DNA from 2 places in the Marinobacter sp. KMM 10035 genome. Region 1 is predicted to be linked to the other one. Evidence: riboswitches for the same ligand, from Rfam matches in the RefSeq annotation. Region 1 holds a riboswitch; the other holds the start of a gene.
What was found. Region 1 has a riboswitch for cobalamin ahead of AADB16_RS02795 (ribonucleoside-diphosphate reductase subunit alpha). Riboswitches for the same ligand answer to the same signal wherever they lie in the genome.
Positions count from the first base shown of each region.

Region 2: it holds a riboswitch for cobalamin, as region 1 does, so the genes downstream of both, AADB16_RS01625 (TonB-dependent receptor) here and AADB16_RS02795 (ribonucleoside-diphosphate reductase subunit alpha) in region 1, are expected to answer to the same signal.

Region 1 covers NZ_JBBVMG010000001.1:631,003-646,727, reverse strand. Annotated here, with positions in the region: gene AADB16_RS02795 (ribonucleoside-diphosphate reductase subunit alpha) at 1-2,092, opposite strand, end outside; cobalamin riboswitch at 2,237-2,434, opposite strand; gene AADB16_RS02790 (DUF3047 domain-containing protein) at 2,516-3,253, shown strand; gene AADB16_RS02785 (substrate-binding periplasmic protein) at 3,263-4,072, opposite strand; gene nhaB (sodium/proton antiporter NhaB) at 4,189-5,694, opposite strand; gene AADB16_RS02775 (CobW family GTP-binding protein) at 5,800-6,807, opposite strand; gene AADB16_RS02770 (hypothetical protein) at 7,116-8,405, shown strand; gene AADB16_RS02765 (hypothetical protein) at 8,402-9,520, shown strand; gene AADB16_RS02760 (metal ABC transporter solute-binding protein, Zn/Mn family) at 9,522-10,445, shown strand; gene AADB16_RS02755 (metal ABC transporter permease) at 10,432-11,178, shown strand; gene AADB16_RS02750 (biotin-dependent carboxyltransferase family protein) at 11,147-12,109, opposite strand; gene AADB16_RS02745 (5-oxoprolinase subunit B family protein) at 12,106-12,819, opposite strand; gene AADB16_RS02740 (amidase) at 12,816-14,183, opposite strand; gene AADB16_RS02735 (hypothetical protein) at 14,294-14,659, opposite strand; gene AADB16_RS02730 (hypothetical protein) at 14,712-15,056, opposite strand; gene AADB16_RS02725 (hypothetical protein) at 15,139-15,447, opposite strand; gene AADB16_RS02720 (hypothetical protein) at 15,494-15,725, opposite strand, start outside.
Region 2 covers NZ_JBBVMG010000001.1:358,585-374,309, forward strand. Annotated here, with positions in the region: gene AADB16_RS01560 (diguanylate cyclase) at 1-257, opposite strand, end outside; gene AADB16_RS01565 (HlyD family secretion protein) at 450-1,544, shown strand; gene AADB16_RS01570 (FUSC family protein) at 1,555-2,601, shown strand; gene AADB16_RS01575 (adenosylcobinamide-GDP ribazoletransferase) at 2,625-3,419, shown strand; gene AADB16_RS01580 (DNA-3-methyladenine glycosylase I) at 3,432-4,103, opposite strand; gene AADB16_RS01585 (nucleotidyltransferase domain-containing protein) at 4,212-4,790, shown strand; gene AADB16_RS01590 (hypothetical protein) at 4,806-5,225, shown strand; gene bluB (5,6-dimethylbenzimidazole synthase) at 5,229-5,930, opposite strand; gene AADB16_RS01600 (cobyric acid synthase) at 5,927-7,396, opposite strand; gene cobO (cob(I)yrinic acid a,c-diamide adenosyltransferase) at 7,400-8,011, opposite strand; gene AADB16_RS01610 (ABC transporter ATP-binding protein) at 8,038-8,805, opposite strand; gene AADB16_RS01615 (FecCD family ABC transporter permease) at 8,805-9,764, opposite strand; gene AADB16_RS01620 (cobalamin-binding protein) at 9,798-10,667, opposite strand; cobalamin riboswitch at 10,764-10,985, shown strand; gene AADB16_RS01625 (TonB-dependent receptor) at 11,127-13,097, shown strand; gene AADB16_RS01630 (hypothetical protein) at 13,166-14,380, shown strand; gene cobD (threonine-phosphate decarboxylase CobD) at 14,409-15,428, opposite strand; gene cbiB (adenosylcobinamide-phosphate synthase CbiB) at 15,425-15,725, opposite strand, start outside.

The DNA of each region.
Region 1 (15,725 bases):
ACGAACCTTCGTAGGTTTCATAAGCGCCCCGCTCGGCCGCCAGCTGGGCGGATGCGCGAATGGCAAAGTAGCTCAACTGTTCCATGGCCACGTCGGCAAATTCCACCGCTTGCGGGCTGGTATACGGCAGGCCCAGAGCATAAAGCGCATCCTGAAAGCCCATCAGGCCAAGGCCCACCGGGCGGTGTTTCAGGTTGGAGTTACGCGCTTGCGGCACGGCGTAGAAGTTGATGTCGATCACGTTGTCGAGCATGCGCACGGCGGTGTTTACGGTGCGCTCAAGGCGCTGTACATCCAGCTCACCGTTGCTGATGTGAGCGGCCAGGTTTACCGAGCCCAGGTTACACACGGCGATTTCATCAGCACTGGTGTTCAGGGTGATTTCGGTACACAAGTTAGAGCTGTGCACCACGCCCTTATGCTGCTGTGGCGAGCGCAGGTTGCAGGGGTCTTTGAAGGTGATCCACGGGTGGCCGGTTTCAAACAGCACGGTCAGCATTTTGCGCCACAGCTGTTTGGCCGGGATGGTTTTGAAGAGCTCGATTTTGCCTTCGGCAGCCAGCGCTTCGTAATGCTCGTAACGCTCGCGGAACGCGTTGCCGTATAGGTCGTGCAGGTCGGGCACGTCGCTGGGGCTGAACAGGGTCCAGTCGCGGTCTTGGCGCATGCGCTCGATCAGCAAATCCGGCACCCAGTTTGCGGTGTTCATGTCGTGGGTGCGGCGGCGTTCGTCACCGGTGTTTTTGCGCAGTTCGAGAAACTCTTCAATATCCAGGTGCCAGCTTTCAAGATAGGCACACACGGCGCCTTTGCGCTTGCCGCCCTGGTTTACCGCTACAGCGGTGTCGTTCACAACTTTCAAAAACGGTACTACGCCCTGGCTTTGGCCGTTGGTGCCTTTGATGCGGGAGCCCAGTGAGCGCACCGGTGTCCAGTCGTTGCCTAGGCCGCCAGCCCATTTGGAAAGCATGGCGTTGTCGCGAATGGCGCCGTAGATGTCTTCCAGATCATCGCCTACGGTGGTGAGGTAGCAAGACGACAGCTGGGAGTGGCGGGTGCCGCTGTTGAACAGTGTGGGCGTGGAAGACATATAGTCGAAGGACGACAACAGGTTATAGAACTCTATGGCGCGGCTGTTGGGGTCGTCTTCACGCAGCGCCAGACCCATGGCCACACGCATGAAGAATACCTGCGGCAGTTCCAGGCGGTCTTCTTTCCAGTGCAAGAAGTAGCGGTCGTAGAGGGTTTGCAGGCCGAGGAAGCCAAACTTCTGGTCGCGCTCGGGTTTGATCGCAGCACCCAGCCGTTCAAGATCGAATGCGGCCATGGCTTCATCCAGCAACTCGTAACGAATGCCGGCGTGAATGAAAGCGCTCAAGGCCTGTGGATAAACTTCAGAAAGACTCAGGCTGGTATCGAGGTTGAGTGCGGTGACGCTTTCAAGGCGCAGTTGTTCCAGAAGTAAGCGGGCGGTGACGGCGCTGTAGTCTGGCTCGCGCTCGATGCGGCCACGGGCGGTCATGATTAAGGCGCTCAGTACTTCGGCTTCGTCGATGCCGTTGTAGAGGTTGCGAATGGCTTCTTCCACCAGGGATTCGCCTTCGATACCTTCCAGCCCAAGCGCGGCCTTATCGACCTGTTGCTTCATCAGGCCCAAGTCCAGCGGTGCGGTGCGGCCATTGGCCTGTTTTACAGTAAGGGTTGGGTGGGCTTCCACCGGCTCGTGCAGGGCGCGTTCGCGGGCGTGTTCTTCGCGGTAGAGCACGTAGGCGCGGGCGACTTTCTGCTCTTCTGCACGCATCAGGGCCAGTTCTACCTGGTCTTGTATGTCTTCGATATGCACCCGTCCGCCGGCTTTCAGGCGGCGGCTGATGGCCTGCACAACTTGCTCGGTTACCCTGTGAACAGCGTCGTTTATACGGGCAGAGCCTGCGGCTTGGTCGCCTTCAACGGCAAGAAAGGCCTTGGTAACGGCTACGCTGATTTTGGATGGGGTAAAGCTGACCAGATTGCCGTTGCGCTTGATGACTTGCAGGGCTTCTGTGGCGGATGGCGATGAGGGCCGAGGCTCGGTGAGAGCGGTCGCAGACATGCGGTTTTCTCCTGAATACGCGTTAATTCCATAACCTTCGCGTACGCAGGACGAACACTGGCATCAGCACAGAATGCGCCGAATAGTGCCTTGCTCGTTGCTGCTCACCTTGTAGGGCCAAATGCAGGCGCCTGAGTCGCGAAGGTGCAGTGTGTATTCCCTGGCTTGTCTTCGGACTCAGGGGCATGAACCTGTTGGCTCTGCCTTGCGTGGCGACTTCCCGGCCTAAGCCAGTGTCTTTGTGCCACGCTCGTTCCCCAATACCGCTGCGCGTCAGTTCCGGATTCTCACCGGATTCCCGAATACCATATTTGGTATTCAACCAAGGATGCAGGCACTATATACGGTAAAATTTGGAGAGACAAGGCACCTTTCTCCAATCTGCCGGTCTATCACGAACACACAGAAAAGTGGGAAGGCTTCATGTTTATCTCTAAACGCGCACGTACCTGTCTGGTTTTTGCAGTGCTCAGCCTGGCTTCTCCTCACCTGTTGGCACAGGAAGCCCTACTTACCCCTTTCTCGAAGATGACATCGCTCGCTGATGGCTGGGAGCCGTTGGAATTTCCCAAGATAAATCAGCTTTCCCACTACGAACTTGTTCAACACGGTGGCTCCCAGGTAGTTATGGCACAAACCTCCGGGGGTGCCTCAGGCCTGATTGCCCGGCTGAATATAGAACCAGAAGATGCACCCATTCTGAACTGGCGCTGGAAGGTATCGAATGTGTTTGCCAAGGGTGATGCCCGGAAAAAATCCGGTGATGACTACCCTGCCCGGATCTACGTCGCCTTCGAGTTCGAGCCCGAGAAAGCAGGTTTTTTCGAGCGGGCCAAGCGCAAAACAGTGGAAGTGTTGTTTGGTGAGGAACTTCCGGGCAATGCACTGAACTACATCTGGGCAAACACCCTGCCGAAAGGCGAATTCATAGCCAACCCCTATACTGACAAAACCATGATGATTGCCGTTACCTCTGGCAGCGGGAATGCCGGTGAGTGGGTGACCATAGAGCGAGATATTGTGGCGGACTATCGCAAAGCCTTCGGGGAGAACCCACCACCCATTCGGGGCATCGCGATCATGTCGGATTCAGACAATACCGGTGAGCAGGCAAGTGCCTGGTATGGCGATATCTCTCTAACCAAGGCGAAACAGGATTAGAAATTCAGGCTAAAGATGCTCTTTAGGAAACCCGGGGATAACAAAGCCTGCCTTGAACGCTCGCACGGGCGGCGTCTCACCCCGGCTGACCAATCTGAGGTAGGCATCGTCAAGATCTTCCCGGAGCACTGCTGCGCGGGGATTCGCCAGTGAATACAGCCAGGCCGAGTAGCGCGACCTTACTTCCGAACCACGAATTTTGCTGTCTGATGGGCGAGTCAACATGTCGCCCACCGTTTCGCGGTAATCCAGTACGTAATCACCACGTTTGAGTTTCAGCATCTCGAGCGCAGCTCGGCTGTTGGGGGCTTCGGTAAGTCGAATACGGCCTGACTTTTCAAGCCAGGACAGCAAGCCACCATAAGTGTACCCCCCGATCACAATGACCGTTTTCCCTTCCAGTTGATCAAAGTGGGTCAGTGGTTCTGAATCTTCCAGATGCCAGGCATTGAGCCGTGTTGGATAAACATTTACCCAACTCTCAAGCACCTCGTACTTGAGAGTTGGCACACCGGAAAGGCCGGGAAACAGGTCAACCGCGCCGCTTTTCAGGTACAAATAAACCCGGCTTACAGGCAGGTAAATGAACTCGGCTTCGTAACCGGCTTCCTCGACAACTTTTCTAGTCAGATCAACAAAAAAACCCGCCGGTTCGCCCTGTTCATTCCGGTATTCAGCGGGGGGGAATTCGGTGTACGCAATGCGCACTTTGTTCCCGGCAATATCAGCCAAGACAGGCCCTGCGAGGGTAACTGTCGCCAAAACTGCGACCACCATTACGATTCGGGCTGCCAAGCCCCGGAACTTTGCCGGGGCCAAATGTCGATTCCAGAGTCTGCGCATAGTACCGATACGTTGGTTGTGCCGACATATTGAAGGTATGCGGACTTTTCAAACTACCTGAGATGAGATTAGCAGTGCCCTGTGAAATGGCATCAAATATGATAAATGACCATATACAGACCAACACCACCCATCACGACAGTATAGGGGAACGCCATTACGACCATTCGTCCATATGATAGACGAACCAGGGGCGCAATGGCAGAAGTCAGCAGGAACAGGAAGGCTGCCTGGCCATTCGGCGTTGCCACGCTTGGAAGGTTGGTGCCTGTGTTAATGGCCACAGCAAGGCTTTGGAAATGCTCATAACTGATACTGCCAGCATCCAGTGCCTGCTTGATTTCACTGATGTACACCGTGGCCACAAACACGTTGTCGCTGATCATCGAAAGCAAGCCGTTGGCGATAAAGAACATGCCTGGCTGCTGGCCCTCCGGAAGTGACAGCACGTAGTCGATCACGGGCTTGAACAGATGCTGCTCGTGAATCACCGCCACCACCGCAAAGAACACAACCAATAGCGACGTAAACGGAAGCGACTCCTGAAAGGCTTTTCCTATCTGGTGCTCGCTGGTTACACCGGTAAACGAGGTAATCAGTATGATAACGAGCAACCCGATCAGGCCCACTTCCGCCAAGTGCAAGGCCAGGCCAACCACCAGAATCACCGCCGCTGCCGCCTGCACCCAAAGCGCGGCCTCATCTGCCTTGGTGCGCTTGGCACGTTCCTCATCCGCAAACTCTTCCAACACCCGCCGTACCGGTTTGGGAAGCCGGCCGCCGTAGCCAAACCAACGCATTTTCTCAAGCACCCAGCAGGTTACCAACCCCGCTATCAGCACGGGCACGCTAACCGGCGCCATGTGCAGGAAAAATCCGATGAAGTCCCAGCCCACTACTTTAGCGATCAACAGGTTCTGGGGCTCACCCACCATGGTTGCAACGCCACCCAGTGCGGTACCAATGGCGCCGTGCATCAACAGGCTGCGCAGAAACGCCCGAAAGTTTTGCAGATCGTTTCGGTGCAGTTCGATGACTTCGTCATCACTGTCGGAATTGTGGTCGCTGCTCTGGTAGCCCTTGCCCGAGGCAACTTTATGATAAACCGAGTAAAAGCCGACAGTAACGCTGATAATAACCGCCGTGACTGTGAGGGCATCCAGAAACGCTGAAAGCACTGCGGCAGACATGCAGAACATGAGCGAGAGCGCGGACTTGGATCGCACCCCAACGAGTATCTGGGTGAATGCGACCAACAGCAGGTCTTGCATAAAATAGATGCCTGCCACCATAAACATCAACAGCAGAATAACCGGGAAATTGGTCAGCACTTCCAGATACACCGCATCCGCCGTGGTAAGGCCGATCAATAATGCCTCTATTGCCAGCAAACCGCCGGGCAATAACGGGTAACACTTCAACGCCATGGCAAGAGTGAAAATAAACTCTGCTATAAGCAACCAGCCCGCTGTAACCGGCCCCAAAAGATACATAACGATCGGGTTAACGATCAAAAACAACAGAATAATCTGCTTGTACCAGACAGGAGCTTTACCAAGAAAGTTACTGGAGAACGCGGAAAAAACGGTCGTGGGCATTGCGGGGTTCTTTTATGTTAGCGGTCGACAACAGTATATGGCGCCATGCCTTTATCTTCCTTGACATTCCTGCGCCCGTTAATGCTGCAAAGATACAGGATAGCCCTATCCTTTAGTACTGGCAGATGTCCGTACTACCAAGGCACTGCGAAGTTCGTGATCCAGATCATTTTGCTCCAGCGCGCGGCTGATAATTTCAACCCGAGACTCATCAGCGGGCTCCGTTTCCAGCAGTGTCAGTACGCCCTCAACGGCATTGAACATCCACCAGCCTCTGTTGGTATGCACCACTCCCTTGAAACGCTCAAACTCCCCATTACTGGCCAGGCTTTGCAGCGCGATCGGATCAAACACCCAATCTTTGTGAACACGCCAACCCATACTGGTAAAACCATCGCCCTTGTTGAAGTATGACTGCCAGGGTTCATCCTCCAGTGAGGGTTTCTCCGCCAGGGGTTTACCATGGTGATGGTGGTGGCTTTCAGGAAAATGCGCGGGTAGTCGATCGGAATCCCCTGCTAGCCATTCGAGGGGAAGCTGCCCGCCACTGATCTGTCCGATGCGCCGCTTTGCCGGTTGCCAGTCGCTCGCCCAGGCGTCGAACCGCGCTAACTGCTCATCCGTGCACAGGTCTGCTTTGCTCGCCACCAACAGATCCGCCACTGCAACCTGGTCGTGGAATTGCTGACTGGCAAGCACACGCTCGTCTTCCAGCCGGCGCGGGTCGACTAGGCAAACAGACGTCGAAAGGTGTACCACATCCTTGTAAAACTCTCCGGTCAGCGTTTTGATCACCTGTGCCGGGTGGCCCAGCCCGGTTGGTTCAACAAACAACCGGTCAGGGCGCGCGAAGCTGATCAAACTGTTGAGCCCTATCTGCATAGGCAACCCGGAAACGCAGCACATACAGCCACCAGGTACTTCTTTCACCGCCACGCCCTGGTTCGACAGAAAGGCCCCGTCGATACCGACCTCTCCAAATTCATTCACCAGCACCGCCCAGCGCTCGCCTTCCGGCTTCTGCTTCAGCAGGTTGAGGATTGCCGTGGTTTTGCCAGCACCGAGAAAGCCAAGTACCAGGTGCGTGGGAATGGGTTTCGAGTTGTTTGTCATGGGTTAGTGATTCTCTTCTTTAAATCAATTTATGTGTGCAAGCCTGGAAGTAACTGTCACGGAGCCTTGATCATCCGCCCGTTGGACGGCGTATGTTTCGGTGGCTCATTCTATATCTCCCTGTTGCGTTCGACATCCAGGTCTGTGCGCTGCTTTACAATGAATATGTTATAACATAACATTTCGCGCTTTCCGACAAAACGTCTTTCAAGAATCAACAAACCCGTGGCTCCCCAAGCTCAGTGCCGGGGTTTGATTGGCTTTCCTGACCCCAAGATTGCAATGTTATAACATCAAAAGGAGATTATATGTTTTACCCTTCCCTCCCCTTCTCGTCTGCTCTTCGGCCCTTGGCTGCTTCGGTGATGTTGGCCTCAGCCACACTGCTGTCTGCTTGCGGTGGAAGTGGAAACAGTTCGGATGAAGCTCATCATCACACGAAAATAGAGACCGACGGGCGTCTCGCCCTGTTTGATTCCGATGCATCGGCGCTGAAGTTCCTGAGCTTGGACGATGGCCAAATGCTGACCTCAATAACGATGAACGGTGAACCCCCGAGCCTCTACCCATCGCCCGATCGTCGGCACGCGGTTGCTATTCAGCGAGGAGACGATCGGGTGTCATTCTTTGATAGTGGGCTTTACACCGAAGATCACGGCAATCATATGCACGATTATGCTGAAACGCCGAGCATGCTGTCCCTTACGCTGAATGACCACAAACCGACACACTACACGGCCGGCGAGTCCCACGGTGTCGTGTTCTTTGACGGCGGGACCGCTGCCCGCTCAAAAGTGACCGCTTTCTCTGACGCGACTTTGGGGAACGGAGCGACTCTCGCCAGCCTTGACCTGGAGAACAACATGCACGGCGTTGCCAAGGTGATAGGCGGGCATTTGTTCGTGACTTACCGGGACAGTGGAATCACGGACACCACGCTCCCTGCAGCGGTCGAGCGATACCACCTTGATGGCACCCAATTCACACACGAGCACCGATACGATGAGGCTTGCCCGAAACTCCACGGTGCCGCTGCGAATGCACACAGCCTCGGGTTTGGTTGCAGCGATGGCGTCTTGGTTATCGACCTCCATGGCGCCGGCTATCCCGCTACCAAATTGGCCAATCCTGAAAACCTTGAAGTGGGAGCTCGCATCGGCACACTCGTTGCCAACCACGACGTGGAAGAACTCATCGGCATTGCTGGAAACCGCCTGTTCATTATCGATCCTGAATCAACAACCCCTTATCGCGAACTGAAGATCGGCGAGGGCGTGGGCCTGCTAAAACAAGGCTTCACCACGCACGGTGAGGTGTTCTATGTGCTCGGTAATGACGGCGGCTTGCGCCTGTTTGATCCCGCCGATAACTGGGCGCTGCTTAACACCCTTCCGCTAATGGATGCACCCTTAGAAGGCGATACGGTCGCCACAGCTGTTTCCGCTGCCCAGGAACGCCTGTTCGTGGTGCACAACCAAACTCTTATTGAGGTGGATACGGCAGCGGGCAAGATCGTTCGGTCCGTCGATCTCGGCTTCAAGGCGTCCTCTATTGTTTGGCTAGGTCTGGCAGGCGATGACCATGAGGAGCATTTATGATTCGTCGCATTTATTCTTCTACCGTCCTTACGCTGACACTGCTTGCAACCGGAGCCGTGGCAAAGGAGCTGAACCCTGACGTGAGTCTTACGCTGGATGGCTATTACAAGCAAAATGACAGCGCTCTGTCCCACCGCGAGCAAGGCTTCGGCCTGGGGCATACGGAACTCTCGCTATCTTCCCCCATCGATGATCTGTTCTCAGGGAGACTCACGGCCGTTTTCGAGGAGCATGACGGTCAGAGTGAGGTTTTGGTTGAAGAGGCGTATCTGCAGACCAACGGCCTTCCCGCAGGGTTGAGTGTTCGTGCGGGTCGTTTCCTCTCCCAAGTAGGCTACCTCAATGGCCGGCACATGCACGAAGACGACTTTGTGGAGCGCCCCGCCGCTTACCGCGCGCTGCTGGGAAGCCACTACTATGATACCGGCCTGCGCCTGAACGCCCTTCTCCCCACGCCGTTTTACTGGCAAATCGGCGCTGAGGCATTCAGCGGCGACCAGCTTTCGGAAGGCGACGAGGATATAGGCGTCTATACCGTGAATACCCGAGTCGGTGGGGACGTGTCTGTTTCCCAAAGCTGGCAGGCTGGGCTGTCTTATCTGCACAACCACCAGACCGGTGCTGAGGTCGACGCAGGGGAACATAACCACGATCATGGTCATGATGCCGGTCACGACCACAGTCATGGCGCCTCGTACAGCGGTAAAAATCTCTACATAGCCGATGCCGTTTGGAAATGGTCACCCAATGGCAACACCCGTGAGCAGCAAGTTACGCTCAGCGCAGAATACCTCTATGCCGATGATCTGAACGAGTTCGCGACCTCCGATGACTATCACGAAGGCTGGTACATATCCGGTGTTCACCAATTCGCCCCACAGTGGTCTGCGGGTGCCCGGTATGGCGAAGTGAACCTGCGCGAAGCCCACGGCGACCACTTCCACAGCCAAAGCCTGAAAGAAACCGATGTCATGCTGGCGTGGTCGCGCTCGCACTTTTCGACGGTCCGGCTCCAATATACGCATCAGTCGGCAACCGGCTTCAGCAAGGCGGATAACACCGTTGCGGTGCAGTACGTGATGTCGCTTGGGGCACACGGGGCGCATGGGTACTGATATGCGCGACTCACGAAGCTTCATTCTCGTTTTTCTGTTGGGACTGGTTTCTCTGCCGGCCCGGGCAGATTTTCATGTGTTTGCCTGTGAGCCCGAGTGGACAGCCCTGGCCCGAGCGTTCATGCCAGACGCTCACTTCACAACGGCCACAAGCTATCTGCAGGATCCTCATTACATAGAAGCGAGGCCAAGCCTGATAGCAGCTATGGGCCAGGCAGATATTGCAGTGTGCACGGGGGCGTCTTTGGAGGCCGGCTGGTTGCCAATGCTGATTCAACGGGCAGGTAACCCAAAGGTTCAGCCGGGTCGGCCAGGTCTTTTTTTTGCCGCAGATCATGCCCAGCTGCATGCCCCCCATGATCACGTAGATCGCAGCATGGGGGACGTACACCCTGAAGGAAACCCTCATGTGCACCTGTCGCCGGTTGAACTACCGAAGATCGCAGAAGCACTGGCCAAGCGCTTGGGTGAACTGAGGCCGGAACGCTCGGCGGATATATTTTCCCGCTATATAAAGTGGCGCGTGGATTGGAACCAGCACCGTGCTAAATGGCGAGAAAGTGCAGAAGCCTTACAGGGGCAATCCGTTGTCATCCAGCACACCAGCTTCAACTATCTGTTGAGATGGCTGGGCGTGGCAACCACCTTAGACCTGGAACCGAAGCCCGGATTACCTCCAAGCGCCAGCCATTTGAGTCAGTTGCTAACCGATCCGCAGCTGCCCAAGGCCGCTGCGATTCTGATCGCCAGCCACCAGGCACGAAAGCCTGCTGAATGGTTGACGCAGCGAACGGGAAAGCCGGTTCTTGTGCTACCCGGAACCGTGACCAACGATGGCCATACAGACACGCTGACCGGGCTGATTTCTACGATCGTGAGCAGTCTTGAAGCAAGCGTAACAAAGGTTCCCAATGGCGGGCTTTGAGTGGATGCTTCTGCCAATATTGGGCAGTGCTCTACTCTGCCTGCTGTTGGTGCCGCTAGGGTATCAAGTGATTGCGCGGGGGGTGATCTTCGCCGATCTTGCGATTGCCCAATGGGCCGCCCTAGGCACTCTGGCGGGGTTGTATCTCCTACCAAACCACACGCTTGCCGGTGCGCCGGTGAGCAGCCTTATGTTTGCCCTGCTCGCAGCCATTGCCGTTCACCTGATCTTCAGGTTTCTCAGCAACGCGAAGGAGGCGTGGATTGGCATCCTGTATGTGCTGGGTGCCAGCCTGGCGATACTTCTGGTGAGTGACGATCCTCATGGTGCCCAGGCTCTGCAACGAGCGGCCGCAGGCGATCTGTTATGGGCGAGCTGGGAGCTTGTGATGGCAACAGCGGTGCTGGCCGCGTTTGTCTGGCTGCTCGGTTGGTGGCTGCCAGAATGGCTTTCCGGTGTAGCCTTCATGCCGGTATTTGCGATCGCAGTCACCTACTCGGTGTCGTTAGCCGGCATTTACGTTGTGTTCGCGACTCTGATTATCACGCCGTTGATCGTGGGTTCTATCCAGGGCAAATCGCCATTGGCCGCCGCCTTTTGTGCGGTTGCCGGACACCTGGCGGCCATCGTTTGTTCCGTGATTTTCGATGTGCCAGTGGGGCCCGCAATCGTTATAGCCACAGTGTTTACAGCGCTGCTTTTTAGCTGTGCCCCGATTGAAAAAAAGCCCTGAACGCTCTGTACTCCCTAAGCGCAGCCTCGTGCCCACTGGCAACCAGCCGCACGCGTTGCTTCGGTAAGCACTGGGCCAGCCGGGAGGCTGACAGCGGCGATAGCGAACCTAATCGGGGGTAACCGCCAATGGTCTGGCGATCGTTCAGCAGCACGATAGGCTGGCCATCCGGCGGCACCTGCACGCCACCCAGGTTAATTCCCTCAGACACCAAGCTACGAATGTTGCAGTGCAGCTTGGGGCCGATCAGGCGAACGCCCATGCGATCGGCACGATCATCCATCTGCCACCAGGTGTTGAACGCGTCGAACAGACTGCGGCCGGTGAAATTAGCAATTTGCGCCCCCGGCAGTAAATCCAGCACAACAGGCTGGCTGAAATCAGGTTGGGCCTCCTTAGGTGCCTGCATCGCGCCTTGGCCACAATTCTTTCCGCCAGCGTGAACAGATAACAGATCCCCTTCCGCCAGCTTGCAGCCCTTTCCGCTAAACCCACCCAGCTCTTCCCGGACGACGCTTGCAACACTGCCCAGAACCGGCTCTGCGACAAAACCGCCACAAACCGCCAGATAAGCACGTAGCCCACTCATCGGCCTGGCAAAAGCCAGAACCTCGCCTTCTTTCCAGCGAACCCGCTGCCACAAAGGAACAGGCCCATTGTTGAGGGTTGCCCCCAGATCGGCACCGGCAATAGCGATGTCCAGGTCTCTTTCGGTCACTAGCTGCAAGCCGCCGAAGGTTATTTCCAGATTGGCGGTACCCCAGGGGTTGCCAGTCAGGTGATTGGCCCAGGCCCAGGAGTATGGATCGGCCGGGCCGCCCTGAGTTACCCCCAGATGGCGCACCCCAAACCTACCGCTGTCTTGCAGCAGGGCTAGAGGGCCGGCGCGCAGCACCCGTATGCTTGGCTGCGGCTTCTCCCGGTGGCTCACGATTCCAGTTCCACAGGTGTGCTGTTCCCACCTTCACGCTCAAAGGTTTCGCGGCTGACGGAAACAAAGCGCACCTGATCGCCAACCCGCAGAAGGCTGAACCCTTCACGCTGCCGATCGAACAACCGGGCACTGGTACGCCCCAGCAAGTTCCAGCCTCCGGGAGTTTCTGTGGGGTAAGCTGCAGTTTGTCGGCCCGCCAGCGCCACGCTGCCGGCCGGCACTCGCTTGCGGGGCGTATCAAGCCGTGGGCATTCAAGGCGAGGGTCGGTTAATCCTTTGAAAGCAAAGCCCGGTGCAAAACCCAGAGCAAACACCCGATAAGTGCGCTGGCTGTGGACTTCGATCACATCGGTAGCCGCCATGCCGGTGTGATCCGCCACCCTTGGCAAGTCCGGGCCTACGCTGATGTCGTACCAGGTGGGAAGTTCGTGTACCTGCCCGTCTTCAACGCCGCTATCCGGCTCAAGATCCACCAATACCTGGCACAGCATGGCCCGGGCCTCTGAAGACGATAAAATAATCGGATCAAACACAACGAGAAGCGTGGTGTAGGAAGGCACCAGATCAATCAGTGCGTCACCAAAGGCTTGCTCGCACCTTTTCGACAATGCAGACAGCCAAGGCAAGTTGCCCTCGTCGATCGTTTCAAACAACCGGACAATCCAGCCGTCCAGCCCGGCGGATTCGAGCACTGGTTTCTGGCTCACTGCTTCAGAACCTGTTCCATCGCTTGTGCGACACCGAGCACAGTGCTGTCTGAGCCATGCCGGCCTACCAACATCAGGCCGCTGGGCAGATCCCCGGGTTGGTGGTTCGGCAGTGTGATAGCACACAAGTCGAGAAGGTTCGCGACCGTGGGGTTGCGCAGTACAAGCAGGTTCAGGCGCAGGTATTCCGCGTCACTCTCTAGCTCCGTAAGCAGGGGTGGCTCAATTACCACGGTGGGTGCAAGAAGCCCGTCATAGGCACTGAGCCATTGGTCTGCCTGCTTTTTCAGAGCCACCCGGCGCTGCAGCAGATCAAGATAATCCGCAGCACTGATGCCCGAGCCCCGCAGCATGCGTTCCCGCACTCGCGGGTCGTATTCGTCTCCACGCTGCTGTAGCCAGTGCCGGTGAACGTGATAGCTTTCGGCTGCTGCAAGTCCGCCATTCAGCATAAGATCTGGCAACGCATCCAGCACAGGAATCTGTGCTTCCACAATCTGGGCACCGCTTTCGCGCAACTTGCGGAGGCTACCGGCAAAGGCAGCGGCAACAGCCGGTGAGACGTCATCCAGCATGTAGTTAGCAGGCACGACGAATCGACGACCACGAAGATCAACCGAGTTGTTCTTTTGCCAAGACTCACCTGCCATAACGGCATCCAGGCGCGCGCAGCACTCAACTGTACGGGCAATGGGGCCTATGGAATCCAGGCTTTGGGACAAGGGGAATACGCCATCGCGAGGTATGCGTTTTTGGGTAGGTTTGAAGCCCACCAAACCACAAAAAGCCGCAGGTATGCGCACCGACCCGCCGGTATCGCTGCCGATGGCGGCAGCGGCCATACCAAAGGCAACCGCCGCTGCGGCTCCGGAGGATGAGCCACCAGATATGCGGCTCGGTGCCAGTGGATTGGCGGGGGTGCCGTAGTGTGGATTCAGCCCAAGCCCGGAGTAAGCGAACTCGGTCATGTTGGTGTGGCCGGTGATGACTGCTCCAGCCCGGCGCAGGCGCGAGACAATCAACGCATCGCTTTGTGCCTGCTGGCTCCACCATTTTGAGCCCGAGTGGGTTACCTCACCGGCAACGTCGAACAGCACTTTTAATGCAATGGGCAGCCCGGCAAGCTCTCCCAAAGGCACCCTGCCCTGTTGCAGTGTATCAATAGCGGCGGCTTCAGCTCTGGCAGTGCGATCAAAGCGGGCTGTGTACACCTGATTGGCAGGGTCATCGAACTGATCGATATTGCTGAGGCAGGCTTCAAGAAGTTGGCTGGCAGTGAATTTGTTCTGCTGCAATGCGGCCAGCAGAGATGACAAGCTTGCCTCTGTGAGTTCTATGGGGGGCTGGCCGGGCTGCTGTTTCATGTCGCTCCTTTCACACTCGTCCTTGCAATACTCTAGCTCATCCGGTGCATTTCGGGTAACAGCGCCCTTCATCAGGTTTCACATCACGTAGGTTGTTAACCAGCCTACTTCTAATCACCTTTTCTTAGTGTCCAATAAGGATCGACAAAATCCCCACCAGAGTGCTCCAAGTCTTCCTCGTACTCGCTCAAATCAACGTAGTCGCCATAACATTCAATTATCTGCGCCAGTAACTCCCTGTTAAGGCCAAAGCAGTAGACAACCTTTGCAGCGAGTTCCGGATCAGGCGATGCGGCATTGAGGTACTCGTGCACCCAATGGCTTGCGGCCTTCCTGGCACCCAGCGATGGAAGCTCATAGGTGTGCCACTGCTTATCACAGAGCACATGCATTTTCTCTATCGTGTCCTGTGTATGCCGGCCGGCGCCTTCGTTTATCAAACGCGTGCACAATGAGCCGAACTCATCAGAATTCATAGAACCAATCTGCGCCCCATTACGTTTTTATTTTAGCTGCCAATCCGATATATCATTCTTTTTCATCACGAATAGTAACCACAAGACCTTCCATGCTGCCCATCGCGTTCGAAAAAGCTGACGCTATATCCGCGATAGCACACCTTAACATCGCGATTGATTCGACACATTTTTGCCGGTCGCCTTCTGCAATAGCCACATCAAGATCAGAAAGAATATTGCCAACGCCCTTAGTGCATCCATCGACACTTACTCTCCATCTACTGATGTCACATTCGTCGATGATTGTTTCGAAATCCTCCTTAACTTCTTCAGACACATCATCATTACCAGCCGGGAATTTTTCCGCAGCCAACACAAGCGCCTTCAATATTTCGGAATACAGGTCCTTATTCATAACTATCCGGTCAGCATTTGGCTATTGATCTACGTTTCCTCGTACTTCCGCACTAGCTCAACACCACTACTTTGATCATCTTCTATTTCACTTCCAACAGCACTTCAACTAACTGACCCGCGCCAAGCGAAACGTCGAAGTGTGTGTTTCCGGTCACTACACCGCCATACCGGAGCACAGCATCGCTTTCGTTTATCAGTGAGAAACTCACCGCCATATTCACCCAGGATACCGAAAGCTGAAATTCGTATACTCCGCCAAAAATAATGAAATTATCTTTGGTAACCTCAAACCGCTCTCCTTCGTTCGGCGCCTCGAGACTTAAAACCACTGTCTCCACGATATCGGCTTTACGGCAGTCAACTTGGGTTATTGTAATGACAACACTCATAAGAACCTCAGCGTCGAGATCAGCCTGCACCCCCTGGTTCAGGCGCTCACTCGGTTTCTAGCGTGCCGTGCCAATAGGCAGCTGTTTCGCCACCTACCTTTAAAATTTGGTCTTTAGCCGCGGAGGCTGGCCAGAATTGCAGCAAGTATCGCTGGCCGGATATTGGCACATCCACATCTTCATCATCTTCGGTGTAATCTCGATCCATTCCGGAAATGCTGTAGCGCACCCGATAACTTCCAGGGGGAAGATCCAGGGTATAGGTTTCTTCGTGAGCC
Region 2 (15,725 bases), 270 kb from region 1:
TCTTCAATGCTGGTTTCTACACCCTGGATTTGCTCCGGGTGGACCGTTAAAAACATCGAATCGGCGTTTTCGCGCAAGATGTCAGGATCAAGGCCAAGAATGTCACTTACCTGATCACTGACAAACAGATACTTATGAGTCTTCGCGTCTGCACTCTTCCAATAAGTAAAGAGTACGCCGGGAATGCCCAAGGCCAGTTTTTTGAAAAAATAAACAGAGTCGGTGTAATGCGGCCGTAGGCCGATCTCTTTGATCATGAACCTTTCGCCTTACTGGCGTGAATCATCTTAATCCTAAAAGTGTAGTCCAAGGCACCAGGCTCAGCCATTTCAAATCAAAGCCTTTCATTCACCTCAAGCGTCTCGCGCCAATTTTGAGCAGGTGCTACCCTATTTTCGTATCGGCTGAAAAGTACGGACAAGCCTAATAATTCCCCGGGAGAGCACCGAATGAGCGAGATCGACGAACAAGCTCCGACCAGGAACCCTGCAAAAACCATCGCTATCGGTGTCGTTCTGCTCCTTATTATCGTGGCGGTCACCTACGCGTTGAGCGACCGATTGGCACCGTCTTCGTCGCGAGGCTTTGTTTCGGCCCATGTTGTCCAAATTGCACCCCGGGTTTCCGGTGACATTACCGAAGTGATGGTTCAAGACGACGCTGTGGTGCAGGCTGGTGATCCGCTTTTTGCCATCGACCCCCGTCCGTTTGAACTGGCGCTTCGACAGGCGGAAGCCAATCTGGCCAGCACCGTTCAGGGTATAGATGCCTCAGCCGCCTCACTGGTAGCCGCCCAAGCTGGCGTTACCCAGGCCAGAACCAACCTTGATACGGCCCTTACAGACGCAGACCGCACATTACGCCTGGAAAAACGCGGCATAGTGCCGGTTGCGCAAGGTGATGCAGCACGGGCCAAAGTTGCGGATGCCAAAGCACAGCTCAGTACTGCAGAAGCCAATTTGGAAAGTGCCCGCAAGCAGCTCGGCCCAAAAGGTGCTGACAATCCGTCCATCCTTGCGGCACAGGCACAACTGGAAAGCGTGCAGTATGACCTTGCATCCACAAGGGTACGAGCACCCCATTATGGCGTAGTGACCAACATGACTCTGGCAAAGGGCCAGTTTATCGGTGCAGGCAACCCGGCGCTGACGTTCATTGATGCGGAGGCTGCCTGGGTCACCGTGGATCTGCGGGAAAACCAGCTTCAAAGCATCGAACCCGGTGACACAGCGCACCTGCTTTTTGATGCCGTGCCCGGCACTATCTTCGAAGGCCGTGTACAGAGCATTGCCTGGGGCATTAATCCGGGGCGCAACGTTCAAGGCGGCCTGGTGGTTAACGAAGCCTCCAATCGCTGGTTTGAACCCGCGCGACGTATTCCAGTGAGAATTGAGCTGAAAGGCTCGCAAGACGACTGGCCGCGGCAAGTGCGCGTAGGTGGCAAGGTGCATGCGGTGGTATTTGCCAACGGAACAAGCAACCCAATTGCCCTGATCGCCCGTGGGTTTCAACGCGTGAGATCCTGGTTCAGCTACCTGTATTGAGGCGTACACCATGTACGTAACCCCCCGTCCCAACGAAGCTGACGATCCGCTTTACGCTGTGCGCCTGGGTGTCACTGGCATGCTGGCTTATGCTGCCATCCCCCTGATCGACCCGGCGTTGCCGCCCATTATTGCGGCACTCCCGGTAGGCTTGATTGCCGCGCAGCGCAAAGCCTTCAACCCGGGCAAAGCCATTGGTGGGCCCATTGCGCTCATCCTGATGGTCTACCTGATGACCTGGTTTGTAGAAACCCTGCGCCCCATGCCATTGGTGTATGTAGGGGCCATGTGGCTAACCTACTTTGCCGGCTTTCGTATGATTCTGCAGTCCGGCGCACAGGCGGGCATGCTGATTGTCGTTGTTGCCGTGCTCATGTCCGTTATGGGCATGCACGGCAACGCTACGGTTGAGGCTATGCGTGACGGATTTGTTCAGGCCTCTTTGGTGGGTCTGGTGCTGGGGCCGCTTGTGTATGCAGTTTTCCCCGCACGAACCCGTGAGCAGCATGTGGACGAGCCTGTGCCCACAGGCGGCAATGTCACCCTGGGTGCTGCCATCAGGGCCACGGTGCTGATGTGCCTGTCGTTCTGGCTCTACTCCGTAATGCAACCCTCCGATATGATGATGGCGGTGATTGCGGCCATGGTGCTGGTTTTCCCAACCCGCCGCGCTGTGTTCTACGAAGCCCACCAACGAATACTGGCAACCTTCTACGGCAGCGCCGTCGGGCTTGCGGTGCTTTGGCTGTTCACCCTGTCTTCGCACTTGCCCATTCTACTCGGCCTGATTTTTCTTGGCGGATTGTGGCTTGGGCATCTGATGCTGCACGGAAAGCATCCCAGCATGGTGTACCAATATGGACTTTCTGTCGCCATGGCGCTGATTGCCGGCGCGCTCTCAACCCAGGATCCGGGTTACGCAACCTTTACGCGCATTGTGCTCACGCTCGCCGGTGCCGGCACCGCCGCTCTACTGGTTGCTGGACTGGACGCCCTCACAGGGTGGCGGAGCTCCGAACAATCACGGAAGCAACAAATACAAGAGACTGAGGCATGAGTAATCATGGTGTGGATGACCAAATGATAGACGGCCAGCCTGCTGAGGCAGCCCCATCGCCTTCCCGTTCGGTACTGCAGCACGAATGGCAAGCCTTCTGGCTAGCCGTTGGCTTTCTTACCCGCATTCCCATGCTCGCACGCATCGATTATTCCCAGAAACTGATGAACCAGTGCAGCATGTACTTTCCAGTCGTAGGCCTGCTATTAGGTGCTTTGTACGCCGGCCTATTCGCACTGCTCAGTTTGGCCTGGAGCCCATTGGTCTGCGTACTGCTGGTGCTGTGCTTTCACCTGTTTATCACCGGCGCCTTCCACGAAGATGGCCTTGCTGACAGCGTAGATGCACTGGGCGGCGGCTACACAGTTGAAAAGCGCTTGGAGATCATGAAAGACAGCCGCATAGGCACCTATGGCACGGTTGCGCTGGTGATGGCATTAGGTTTAAAAGCAGCACTGCTGCTGGATATGGAAACGATCTGGCTGGCATTGCTGGTGGCGCCCGCCATCAGCCGTGTAACACCCCTACTGCTGATGGCCTTTATGCCCTATGTAACAGACCCGGATAAAAGCAAAAGCAAGCCCGTAGCAGAGACCTTTTCCCGCCAACGCTTACTGACCAGCTGTGCATGTACTGCCCTGATTTCACTCGTATTCAGCATTTGGTTGCCGGGGCTTTGGCTTAGCGCCTTAACCGCTGTGCTCATGGTAGCCCTACTGTGGGGCTGGTACTTGCAGCGGCAATTAGGTGGTTACACCGGCGACGCACTGGGGGCGAGTGTGGTGTTTTGCGAGCTGGTGCTGCTGATGTTCTTGTGAGATGTGGCAGACTTAGTCGTTATCCACGGTGAACGAGACGATTCGGGATAAGTGGCTGATGGGCAGGCCGGTTTCCTGGTGCCACTGATTGAACGCATGCTGAGCCTGGGTCAGCCCTTTTTTGCTGGTGAGTGACGCATCCAGAATATCGGCGCGGGTCAATGCGGTCACCACATCACGGGACAGGATGAAGCCATCCCAGCCCACCCGACGCAGGAAGTATTGAGCAGTGTTCCCGCCCAACCGGGCGCCGTTGCGCTTCAAATATATCAAAAGGCCAACCTGATCCTCACTGGGCCATTCCGCTAGAAACTGCCCAAAACTACCGTAGTCTTGCGCCACTTCCATAATCATCCGGGCATTTTCAGGCACGGTGCGAATCTTCTGCATATTACGAACAACCCGCGTATCTTCGGCCAATCTTTCCAAAACTTCTGGTGGAACTTGCTGCCAGTAGGCGGGCACGAAACCTTCGAAGGCCGCCTCGAAACTTGGCCACTTATTCTCAATTACACGCCAGACAAAACCCGCCTTGAAAATACAGCGGGTGATTTCGGACAGGTAACGGTCGTCGCCAACCTCCATCAGCCGCGCGCGCTTGGGCAATGGTGGCAGCAGTGCCTTCACGGCTTCCTCGCCACCTTTTCGAGCGACTGCCTGCTGATAAAATTCAGAAAACTCCATAACCCCCCCCAAAAGCCCAAATTGGGTCTTAAGAGCCCCACTTAGGGCTTGATAAACCCCAATGTGGGGACTAAAGTACCCACATTGAGTCTTTTAAATGAGCCTACCATGCCCGTAACCAACATCGGCGATGCCCTGTTTACCAAAACCCAGCAGCGTGTACTCACTCTACTGTATGGCCAGCCAGATCAAAGCCTATACCTAAACGAATTGGTGCGGCTGGCTCAGGTTGGCCGCGGCTCGGTGGCTCGGGAGCTAACCAAGCTTACCGACTCTGGACTGGTGGTCATGACCCGCCAGGGCAACCAGAACCATTATCAGGCAAACCGGGACAACCCGATCTTTCATGAGCTGATCCATATCGTTCAGAAGACGTTTGGTATTTCTGAAGTTCTGAAAAACGCCCTGCTACCGGTAGCCGATACTCTCCAACAGGCCTTTATCTATGGCTCCGTCGCCAAAGGCGAAGCACACGCTGGAAGCGACATAGACCTGATGCTGATCGGCAAGGATCTCAGTTACAGCGACATCATGGAACTGCTGGCACCTGCGGAGCAACAGCTTCAACGAACCATCAATCCCACGTTATACTCCCCCGACGAATTCGAGGAACGCATTGCTGACAACCAAAGCTTTGTTACCCGGGTGATAGAACAACCCCGCCTCGAGCTGAACTTCGCAAGCTAAACCACGGTTCCGCGCATGGAAGCACTCGACAATCTGGTAAAGATACGACGGCTTAAAGTCGAACCGCCCGATGCCCGGGAATTTGATGGCATGCTTAGAGCGGCTGATGCCAAACTCAAAGACGCCTGCATAGAAGGGCTTTCTGAAGACAGCCAGTTTTCTCTCGCCTACAGTGCCGCTCATGCTCTGTCACTCGCCGCGCTCCGATGGCACGGTTACCGCTCAGAAAGCCGCTACATTGTATTTCAGTGCCTGCAGCACACGGTCGGTTTGCCGAATGCAAAATGGCGGGTACTGGATAAATGCCATGCGGCCCGAAACCTGGCAGAATACGAAGGGCACATGGATGTGAATCCACAGCTGTTGAAAGAGCTAGTTGCTATCACCCGCGAGTTACAGGTGTTGGTAAAGGCGTTGGCGCCAATCACAGTCTGACGTTCAGACTTTCTTTAATTGCTCAGTCAGGCCAGTCTGATCTAACGACTTTCCCCAGCCATTTCCGTGCACGAGCTCTTCCAGCGGAAGACGTGATCGCCAGCCCTTCGCCTGCAGTTCTGGTTGATCCAGAAACTCACTGACATAGCCCAGGCAAAGATACGCCAAGGGGTAGACCTGCTCCGGCAATTGTAGAATATCCGACAATCGATCCTGGTCCAAAATACTGACCCAACCCACACCAATGCCTTCCGCCCGCGCCGCCAGCCAGAGGTTTTGTACCGCAAGACAGGTGCTGAACAGATCCATCTCCATGATAGAGTTTCGGCCCAAAACATGAGGGCCACCCCGGGAACGGTCACAGGTGATACACAGGTTGATTGGGCTTTCGATAATGCCTTGAAGCTTTAAGCTACGATAGGCTTCCTTGCGCTCACCGGTATAGTTATCAGCGGCTTTGGCGTTCTCTTCATTGAAGCTGGCAAGAACCCGCTCTCGCACCGACAAACTGTCGATCACAATGAAGTCCCACGGCTGCATAAAGCCTACCGACGGCGCGTGATGGGCAGCCTTCAGGATTCGGGCTAAGACATCGTCCGATATGCGGTCGGGCAAAAACTGTGAGCGCACATCACGGCGTTCAAAAATAGCCCGGTACAGCCCTTCTCGCTGGGCTTTGGTGAACGGGTCATTGTGGTTGCTCATAGCTGCAGCAGGCTCCTTAGCCGATCGGTATCCAAACACGCCTCCACCTGGTCAGCCAAGCGATCCAACTGCTGTAACCGGTGGCTCTGGTAATCCACCGCTTGCGCAGCTGCCTGATTCAGCCCTGCCCACGCCAAGATGGCATCGCATGCTTCGGGCGCATCGAACAAGCCATGCACATAGGTGCCGGCTATTTGGTCATCATGACTAACGGCGCCGTCGGGCTGGCCTTCCAGTTCCGCAAAAGGGCGAGCGAGTGCTGGGCCTTCGGACACGCCGTTGTGCATTTCATAACCCTGCATGGTCACGCTTGTGGTCGCCCCGGCTACGCTGCACGCCAGGGTGCCGGACACTTGTTTCAGCTGCTTACCGGGTACCATTCGCGTATTCATTTCCAGCAGGCCCAAGCCTTCTGTGTGGCCAACTTCGCCCTCAAGGCCATCAGGATCTTCGACCCACTGCCCCAGCATCTGAAAGCCGCCACAAATTCCCAGCACCTTGCCGCCGTAGCGCAGGTGTTTGCGCAGTGCTTCCGGCCAACCTTGATGTATAAGCCACTGCATGTCGTGACGGGTGCTTTTACTGCCCGGCAGGATGATCAAATCAGCTGGAGGTATGGGTTGGTCCGGGCCGACAAAGATGAGGTTTACCCCCGGATGCAGCCGCAACGGATCAAAGTCGTTGTGGTTGCTGATGCGTGGTACTACCGGCACCACCACGTTCAGCGCACCAGCTTCGCTACTTCCTTCAGTGCTGACACTGTCTTCGGAATCCACCACCAGCCCGTGAAGGTACGGCAGTACGCCGAACACCGGTTTGCTCGTGCGGGTTTCGAGCCAGTCGAGCCCCGGTTCCAACAGCGCAATATCGCCCCGAAAGCGATTGATGATAAACCCTTTTATGCGCTGCTGTTCACTGGCAGAAATCAGCTCCAGCGTGCCAACAAGCTGAGCAAAAACCCCGCCCCGATCGATATCCCCAACCAATAGCACCGAGCAATCCGCTGCTTCCGCAAAGCCCATGTTGGCGATGTCGTTAGCGCGCAGGTTAACTTCCGCCGGGCTGCCGGCGCCTTCCGCAATGATCACATCGTAACGTTCGCTGAGTGAACGCCAGGCGGCCATCACCGCCTTCATGGCTTCGGCTTTATAGGCGTGATAATCCAGCGCATCCATGTTCCCATGAACCTGCCCGCGCAGAATAACCTGGGCACCACAATCACTTTGGGGCTTCAGCAATACCGGGTTCATGTCGCTGTGGGGCTCAAGGCCACAAGCCAGCGCTTGCAAAGCAGTGGAGCGGCCAATTTCACCGCCATCCACCGTCACCGCGCTGTTCAAAGCCATGTTCTGGGGTTTGAACGGTGCGACTGATACACCCTGGCGGGCGAGCCAGCGACACAGGGCGGCGACAACCGTGGTTTTACCAGCGTCGGACGTGGTGCCCTGGATCATCAGAGTGGTCATATTTTAAAGCTCGACACCCTTCTGGGCCTTGATGCCCTGATCCTCAAAAGCGTGCTTCACTACGCCCATTTCAGTCACTGTATCTGCGATATCAATCAACTCTTTCGGGGCGCTTCTGCCAGTGACCACCACGTGCTGCATCTCTGGCCGTGCTTGTAGATCGTCCAGAACACGGTCGAGATCGATATAGTCGTATTTCAATGCGATATTGAGTTCATCCAGCAAAATCAGATCGTAGCTGTCGTCGTTCAACATGCCTGCAACGATGTCCCACGCGGCATTGGCCGCTGCAACATCCTGCTCCCTGTTCTGAGTTTCCCACGTGTAGCCCTGCCCCATAACGTGGTAGTCCACATTAGGCAAATCCCGGAAGAAGGCTTCTTCACCGGTACTGAACGCACCTTTAATGAACTGCACAATGCCGACTTTCATGCCGTGGCCTAAAGAACGAGCCACCATGCCAAAACCAGAGCTGCTCTTACCTTTGCCCGGGCCGGTCAATACCAGCAATATGCCCTGTTCTTTCTGGGCGTTGGCTATGCGTTCGTGCATGATTTTTTGTTTGGCTGCCATGCGTTTGGCGTGGCGTTCGGGGTCTTTTGCGCGTTCTTTCATGGCGATTGCCTCACATCAACGTTAGTTTATTGAGCCGGCACAAATACCGACAAACCATCTTTTTCCAAGGCGATAAGGCGCTGGTTGTATAAACGTTCCAGTGCTTCCGGCACCAACATGCTGTCTGTCGCCCCCCAGCACGCATCGCCATTGGTGTACAGCAACAGAACATGGCTACACCAGCGCGCCGCCATGTTGAGATCGTGCAAGCACATAAACACAGCTTTTCCGGACTCTGCCTGGTTGCGAAGCAGATTCATCACCTTTACCTGGTGGTGCAGATCCAGATGGTTGGTGGGCTCATCCAGCAACCAGATGTCCGGGTTTTGGGTCATCAAGGTGGCAATGGCAACGCGCTGGCGTTCTCCGCCAGACAGGGTGTTGAGCAAGCGTTCAGACAAGCCATCGACATCCAGTGCCGTCAGAGCCTGTTCCGCAAGAGCCTGATCCTCGCCTTGCTCACTTTCCCAGGGTGACAGCCAGGGATGGCGGCCAATCAGGGCTGTTTCCATCACCGTTGCCGGAAACGTGTCCTGACGCTCCTGGAACACCAGGCCCAGATGCCGTGCAATATCCCGGCGCTTGAGCTCTTTTAAAGGTGAGTCATTCAGCACCACCTGCCCGCTGCGAGCAGGAAGCAAACCCGCAAGGGTATGCAGTAATGTGGTTTTGCCAGCACCGTTAGGGCCTAGCACACCCCAGATCTGGCCCGGCTCAACATTCATATTCAGAGCAAAGCCGTCAGCGCGCCCCGGTATGTTGATGATCAGTTCGCGGGCTCTCAGCGTGCTCATCAGCGACTCCGGTGCAACAGATAGAGAAACATGGGCACACCCAGCAATGCGGTTATCACGCCAACCGGCAACTGTTCGGGCGCAATCACCGTACGCGCCAGAGTGTCTGCCAGCACCAGCAACGTCCCGCCGGCCAGAGCGCTGGCAGGCAAGATAGTGCGCTGGTCATTCCCCAACACCAGCCGGAGCATGTGAGGCACGATTAATCCTACAAAACCAATACTCCCTGCGGTCGTCACGGCCGTTGCAGTCAGCAGGCTGGCAAGTAGATACACCACCCATTCCAGCGGCCGCACAGACACACCCAGCGCGGCTGCCTGCATAGGCCCCCGCGCCAGCACGTTGAGGTTCCGGGCAAGTGGCATAATCAACATTATGGATACAACCAGCACCACAAATGCCGGCCAGGGTGTACGAGCATAGGAAACATCCCCCATCAGCCAGTACAGCATACCGGGCAGTTTGTGCGAGGGCGTGATTGCCAACATGAGTGTGATCACAGCCCCCCAACCGGAAGCGACCACAACGCCAGTGAGCAGTAGGCGGGAAGGTGTCCAACTACCGGTTCCATGGGCAAGACCAAACACCAGCATGGTTGCCAGCATGGCACCAGCAAAAGCCGAGCCCGAGATTAGCAGCGTTCCCATCCCGGCAAGCATCGCCAGCAATGCCCCTACTGCGGCACCACCCGACAGCCCCAGAATGTATGGATCAGCAAGTGGGTTGCGCAGCAATACCTGCATCAGTGCGCCGGCCACAGCCAACAGCCCCCCCGTCGCAAACGCCGCAATCGCTCGCGGCAGCCGTAATTCCCAAACAAGCGTACGATGCAATGCGCTGCCGTCGCCCTGAATAACCTGCCAAAGATCAAGCAGTGGAACGGTCACACTGCCCATAGCCAAAGCCAGCATCATGGCTGCCAGTGCCATCACGCCAAGACCCAGAAGTGAGCGGGTCACTGGCCACCCTCCCACAGGTGCTCACCCACGCCATCAATGCCCACGAGCAACGTCCAACTTTTCACAAATCAGCTTGCTGGCCTCGAGTAGCCTGGGCGTGGGCCGGGAAATAGGGGAGGCGGGAACAAAAATAAGGTTATCCCGAACCACCGCACTCAACTCGGAATACTCCATCCAGCGATCCAGCTGTTCATCGGCTTCGCCATCTACACTCCCCGTGAGAATGGCATGAGGGTTGGCCTTCAAGACAACTTCCGCACTTATTCTTGGCACTAAACGTGGCATATCGCCAAACACATTAACGCCACCACACAACTGCAGAACCTTACCAATCAAATGATCATTATTGATGGTCATCAGCGGCTGCTCCCACACCTGATAAAAAACCGGTATCGGCTCCGCGTTGCGATACTCGTCAGCAATATCCGCAATGCCCTTTCTGAAACGTTCCGCTTCCGCAAACCCAGCCTGCTCTGTACCCGCAAGAGTAGAAAGCCTCTCGAGAACACTGGAAACACCTTCAAAAGTTCGAGGCTCTATGGCGAACTGGGGAATACCCAACGCCTCCAAAAGCTCAATCTGGGCCGGGGGATTTCCTGTTACCCAAGTGATCACCAAATCCGGCTTAAGCGCCACAAGGGCTTCCAGATCTATCCGCGTATGATTGCCAACCCGCGGGAGCTTGAGTGCAGCGGGAGGATAATCACTGTAATTAACACCCGCGATTACCTTATCGCCCGCCCCGGCTGCGAACGTAAGCTCGGTTGCGCCCGGCGACAAAGTAGCAATTCGCTGTGCAGGCGCCGCCAGACACAGGGGTTGACCGGCATCATCCGTTGCACAAACGTCTGCAAACGCACCGCCAACTAGCGCGAAAAACAGAAAAAAAGCACGAAATATCATTGAAAGCTCATTCCTTGGTCTGCTGCCAAAATGACGGATCCGGCGCCACAAATAACATTAATTGACTGACATAAAACGGAACCCTAGACTATGCGCCAAGTTCTATCCGTAGCAGGTGCCCGTGGCGCAATATACGTTATCGTATTATTGAGCGCAGGGTGAAACTGGGAAGTTCGGTTAAAGTCCGACGCTGCCCCCGCAACGGTAAGTGGCAATGAGCAGGATCAGCTCCAGCCTTCTGGCTGGCGCGAGCGCATCCTACTCTGGCGACATCGCCAGCCGCAAGCCCGGAGACCGGCCTGCTACCGGCTATCAGTGAGTACTGGCGGAGGGCTGGTACCGCGGAGTTTTTGCCTGCTCGTGTTGGCGTTAAACCTCCTGATGATAGCTGTTCTCGCAGCTGAAGCGGTTTTCTTTAGCTGTGGTTTATAGCTCATTTGGCCATGGTTAACTGCTCTAATGCGTCGTTTTTTCTGCCTGCTATTTCTTTTCCCCCTGGCTGCCGCAAACGCGGACGACGCTGCGCCGTTTATCATTGTTGAAAGCTCACCCGCCAACGCAGCAACAACCATCGATCCCTCCAAGGCAACCGGCCCGGTACGGGTAATCCCCCGTTCGGAATATGAAAACCGCACCGCCAATCTGGCCGACGTGCTCAGCAATCAGACGGGCGTTCAGATTCGCCAAAGTGGCGGCTTGGGTAGTTATTCCTCCGTCTCCATCAGAGGTTCCACCGCTCGCCAGGTTCAGGTTGTGGTTGACGGCATGCTGCTCAACGATCCCGTAACGGGCGGGGTGGATATGGGCAAGCTAGGGCTTCACGACATCAGCCGAATTCAGATTTACCCTGGTGGCGCACCCGCGCAGTTTGCCCAGGCTGGTATTGGTGGCGTGGTGGTTATGGAAACCCTGGGCAAAGATATTGAAGATTCCACCCGCATTAACTTGGGCGCAGGTTCTTTTGATACCTACAAGATGGGCCTGTTCAACAGTGGTGGCCACGAAGATTTTTATTATTGGGTATCGCTGGATCGGCAGAGCAGTAACAACGATTTTGAGTACCCCAACAGCCGCGAATGGTTCAATCCGAACGATGGCGCCACGACAAAACGCCGGAATGCAGACTACGATCAGGATGCTGTCAGCACTAAGCTGGGTTGGGAGATCAATAACACCAGCACGCTGGACGCGCTGATTCAGTACAACGATAACGAGCAGGGCGTTCCAAGCATTCAGAACTGGCAAAATAACAAAGCGTTTTTAGCCAACGACACCCTACGCACCCAATTGCACTATCAGCAAAAAGGCTGGATGGATGGCCAGGTTCACTCCAGCCACCGAGTGATATGGTCGGATGCCAACGAGCGTTACAACAACAAAACAGGGCTGGTCGGGCTGGGCACAACCGACGTCTATACCCGCACAAAACAGCTTGGAATGACCAATACCGTCACTTGGTTGTTGGGCAACCACACGCTTTCCGCCGCTATCGATGTCGCAAAATACGACTACCGACAGAACGACAAGCTCAGCTCGGATCTGCCTGACGAAAGGGAACGCCTGCAAATCGCCAGCGCGCTTTCCCACCAATGGCTCAGCTCAAACAGCCGCTGGCGTTCGCAGGTATCTCTGCGACAGTACCGCATTGACGACCATTCCGATGAATCACTCGGCAATGGCACCGTCACGCAAACCTCCAGTACAAATCGCTACAACAGCTGGCAACTGGGGTTGAGCCATTACTTTGCCGTCAACTGGGAAGTTTCTGGGGCGTTATCCAGACAAGTTCGTATTCCAACTCTGCAGGAGCTCTATGGTCAGCAGGGGTTATTCGTCGGCAACCCCGATCTTGAAGCCGAAGAGTCAAAGAACTACGAAATAACTCTGCGCACAGACCGGGGCTGGGGGCACGCCGAATTAACAGGGTTCTATCGTGAACTTGACCCTGCTGTTGCCGCGATCTACGACGCCCGCGGCGTTGGCCGTTACACCAATTTATCCGCAGAAATATACGGCGCAGAAATAGATGCATTGTGGCGCATCTATCACTGGTGGGAGCTGTACGGCAACGCAACACTTCAGGAGTCTGAAAACACTGATGACAGCGTCAGTGATCGCTTCGAGCAACGACTTCCCGGCATCTACCATGAGTCATTCGTCGCCGGCAGCCGCTGGCATATCCGGCCTTTCCGCTTTGACGTTTCCTACAACTATGACGACAAGCTCTATTATGACGCCGCCAACAGGCTCATGGCCGACCCCCGTACTCTGATAAACGCTTCCATAAGCTGGACAAAAGTCTGGCCCAACCGTGGCGAGAGCGAAGTCACTCTGGAACTTCAAAATATAACAAACGAAACCTATCAGGATTTCAGCCGCTTTCCCGGTCCGGGAAGGAGTTGGTTTGTGAATGTGAAGCACATTTTTTGATCGGCGAATATCTAATTACGCAAACCAAAAAGAAAGACCTTATATAAACAGGAACCAAGGAACCCATCATGAAAACTGAACTGCACTTCCGTAGATTCGCTCTACCCTTCGTGCTCGCCCTGTCTGCCACACTTACTGCCTGTGGCGGAAGCTCAAGCAACAGTGGCAGCATCGAGATCGATGAAAATACAAAGTACGTTGCCGCAATCGCGACTGCGTCGAGTGATTACCTGTCTGGCGAAGTCGAGTTGGCTGAACTGGGCAAAGACGATATATCGGCTAACGGTGGTTATTTTCCGGGGCCGTCTGATATTACAGTGAATGCCTACGGTGAAAACTACTACCTGATTGGTAAATTCTTCATTGATACCATCAAGAAGGTCAATATCAAAGATCCGGCCATCGCTACGTGGGACTACTCCACACTGGCAAAAGGCGCTACCGGCTCATCAAATCCTTATCAGCTGGTCTTTGTTAGTGAGCAAAAAGCGTATCTCCTCCGCTATGGCGCAAGCACCGCATGGATCGTAAACCCGTCAGCCGCCAATGAGTCAGAGTTCTATACGGGTGAACTGGATTTGTCCGCTTACATACCCCAAAACACAACCGGAGCACCAAACATGTCCTCTGGGGTGATTGTTGGAAGCAAGCTCTTTATTACTCTTGAGCGTTTGGGTAGCGACTATAAGCCGACAAACACAAGCTATGTCGCGGTCTTCGACACAACAACCGACAAGGAAATCGATACTGACTCAGGGAATGCAGAAGGGCTTGAGGGCATTGCCTTGCTGGGTCGCAACCCAACACGCATTGAACATGTTGAGGGACTTGGCTTGGTGGTAGTTAATCGAGGCGGGTTCAGCTCCCCATTTGCTGGCACAGGTCTGGACATCATTGACCCTGACACCTATACCGTCAGCCCTTTAATTACTGACGCTGAGATTACCACACAGATCAACAACGCCGTATTTGTGAGTCCAACACAGGCTTACGTTCTTAACTACACAGGCTGGCAGGACATTTCCCTGCAACGCTTCAACCCATTGGCAGGCGCCAACAGTCTCACGGATGTTGCTGGTCTAACAGGCGGTGATTTCAGAACTATCGACCTAAGCCCCGAAGGTACTCTCTGGATAGGGGATGCCAACACCAGTGCTCAAGGTGTTCGCATCTTTGATACGTCCACCGATCAACAGGTCGATTTTGTAGAAACACAGCTACTGCCCATTGCAGTTGCATTCATCGAAACAGGCAAAGACACGGAAGTAGCAGGCACACCATAAGCGAAGTAAAACTAAAGGCAGCGGTGGATTATTGCGCCGCTGCCTTTATCACCTCAGCCAAGCGCTTCCACTCGCCACTGCTGCCGGGCAGTCCAAATCTCAGCATTTCTGGCTGGGTAAAACAGCGAACCAGCACGCCGCTACGGGCAAAGATTTCCGCCAAAGCGCTCGCTTGGCCGACCCTTACGGTCTGAAACAGAGGGCTACCGCCGAAAACCGGAAACACACTGTCTTGGAGCAACCCTCTCAACTTGTCAGAGTCACCGCGCAAACGGTGCAAGGCATTCTGCTGCCAGTCATGATCCTCCAGCGCCCGAGCCATCACATAACGAGCAGGCCCACCAAGCACCCAAGGGCCGAGCGCACTTCTTAAAGCCCCAGCAACAACAGGATCCGCTAGCACCGCCCCTGCACGCACCCCCGCCAATCCAAAAAACTTTCCCAGCGAACGCAGAATAATCAAACCTGGCAAACCGGCACGGAATGCCAAACTGAATGCCGGCGTAGCATCCATAAACGCCTCATCGACAACGAGCCAACCACCGCGCTTCTGCAGCTGCTGATGCCAGCGCAGGAGCGTCGAGGGCGGGACGATTTCACCGGTGGGGTTATTGGGGTTAATCCACACCAGCACATCCAGCCGGTCCAGCCAACGGTCATCACAGCCTGTCGCTCCACCGTCTGTTTGCTCAGGTGCTATAGGCACAATTGTATGGCCTGCCTGCCGCCAGCTTTGCCCATGCTCTCGATAACCCGGCACAGGTATACCCACACGGCAGGGTTTGCGTAATTTCGGCAGCGCCATGATCGCTGCCTGGCTGCCCGGCACAGGCACACAGGCCGCCTCCGCGGGCGCTCCTGACCACTTGCGAATAACTTCTTCAAGCCCATCATCGGCTTCGGGCAGCCTTTGCCAAAGCTCTGCCGGTATTTCAGGCACTGGCCAGCCATTGGGGTTAATGCCAGTAGACAAATCAAGCCATTCCGAACGGGGGATTCCGCAGCGTTCTGCCGCTTTGTTTAAACGCCCACCATGTTCCAGCATCATGATGAATGCACCGCCAAAAACCAAAACACTGTGGTCACCAGAAGCGCGCCAAGCCAGAGCCAGACTCCCCGCCGTACCAATGTGATCGCAGCGTCCACACTGGCGGAGCTCGCATTCTGGGTGCCACCCAGCACCGGGCGATGTTTAACGCCGGAAGGATAGGGTGAGGGCCCACCAAGCCGAACATTCAGTGCGCCGGCACCCGCCGCCATCACAGGGCCGGCATTGGGGCTATCCCATTGTGGCGCCTGATGTCTCCAGCACCACCATGCCAGCTTGCGATTGCCCAGCAGCATG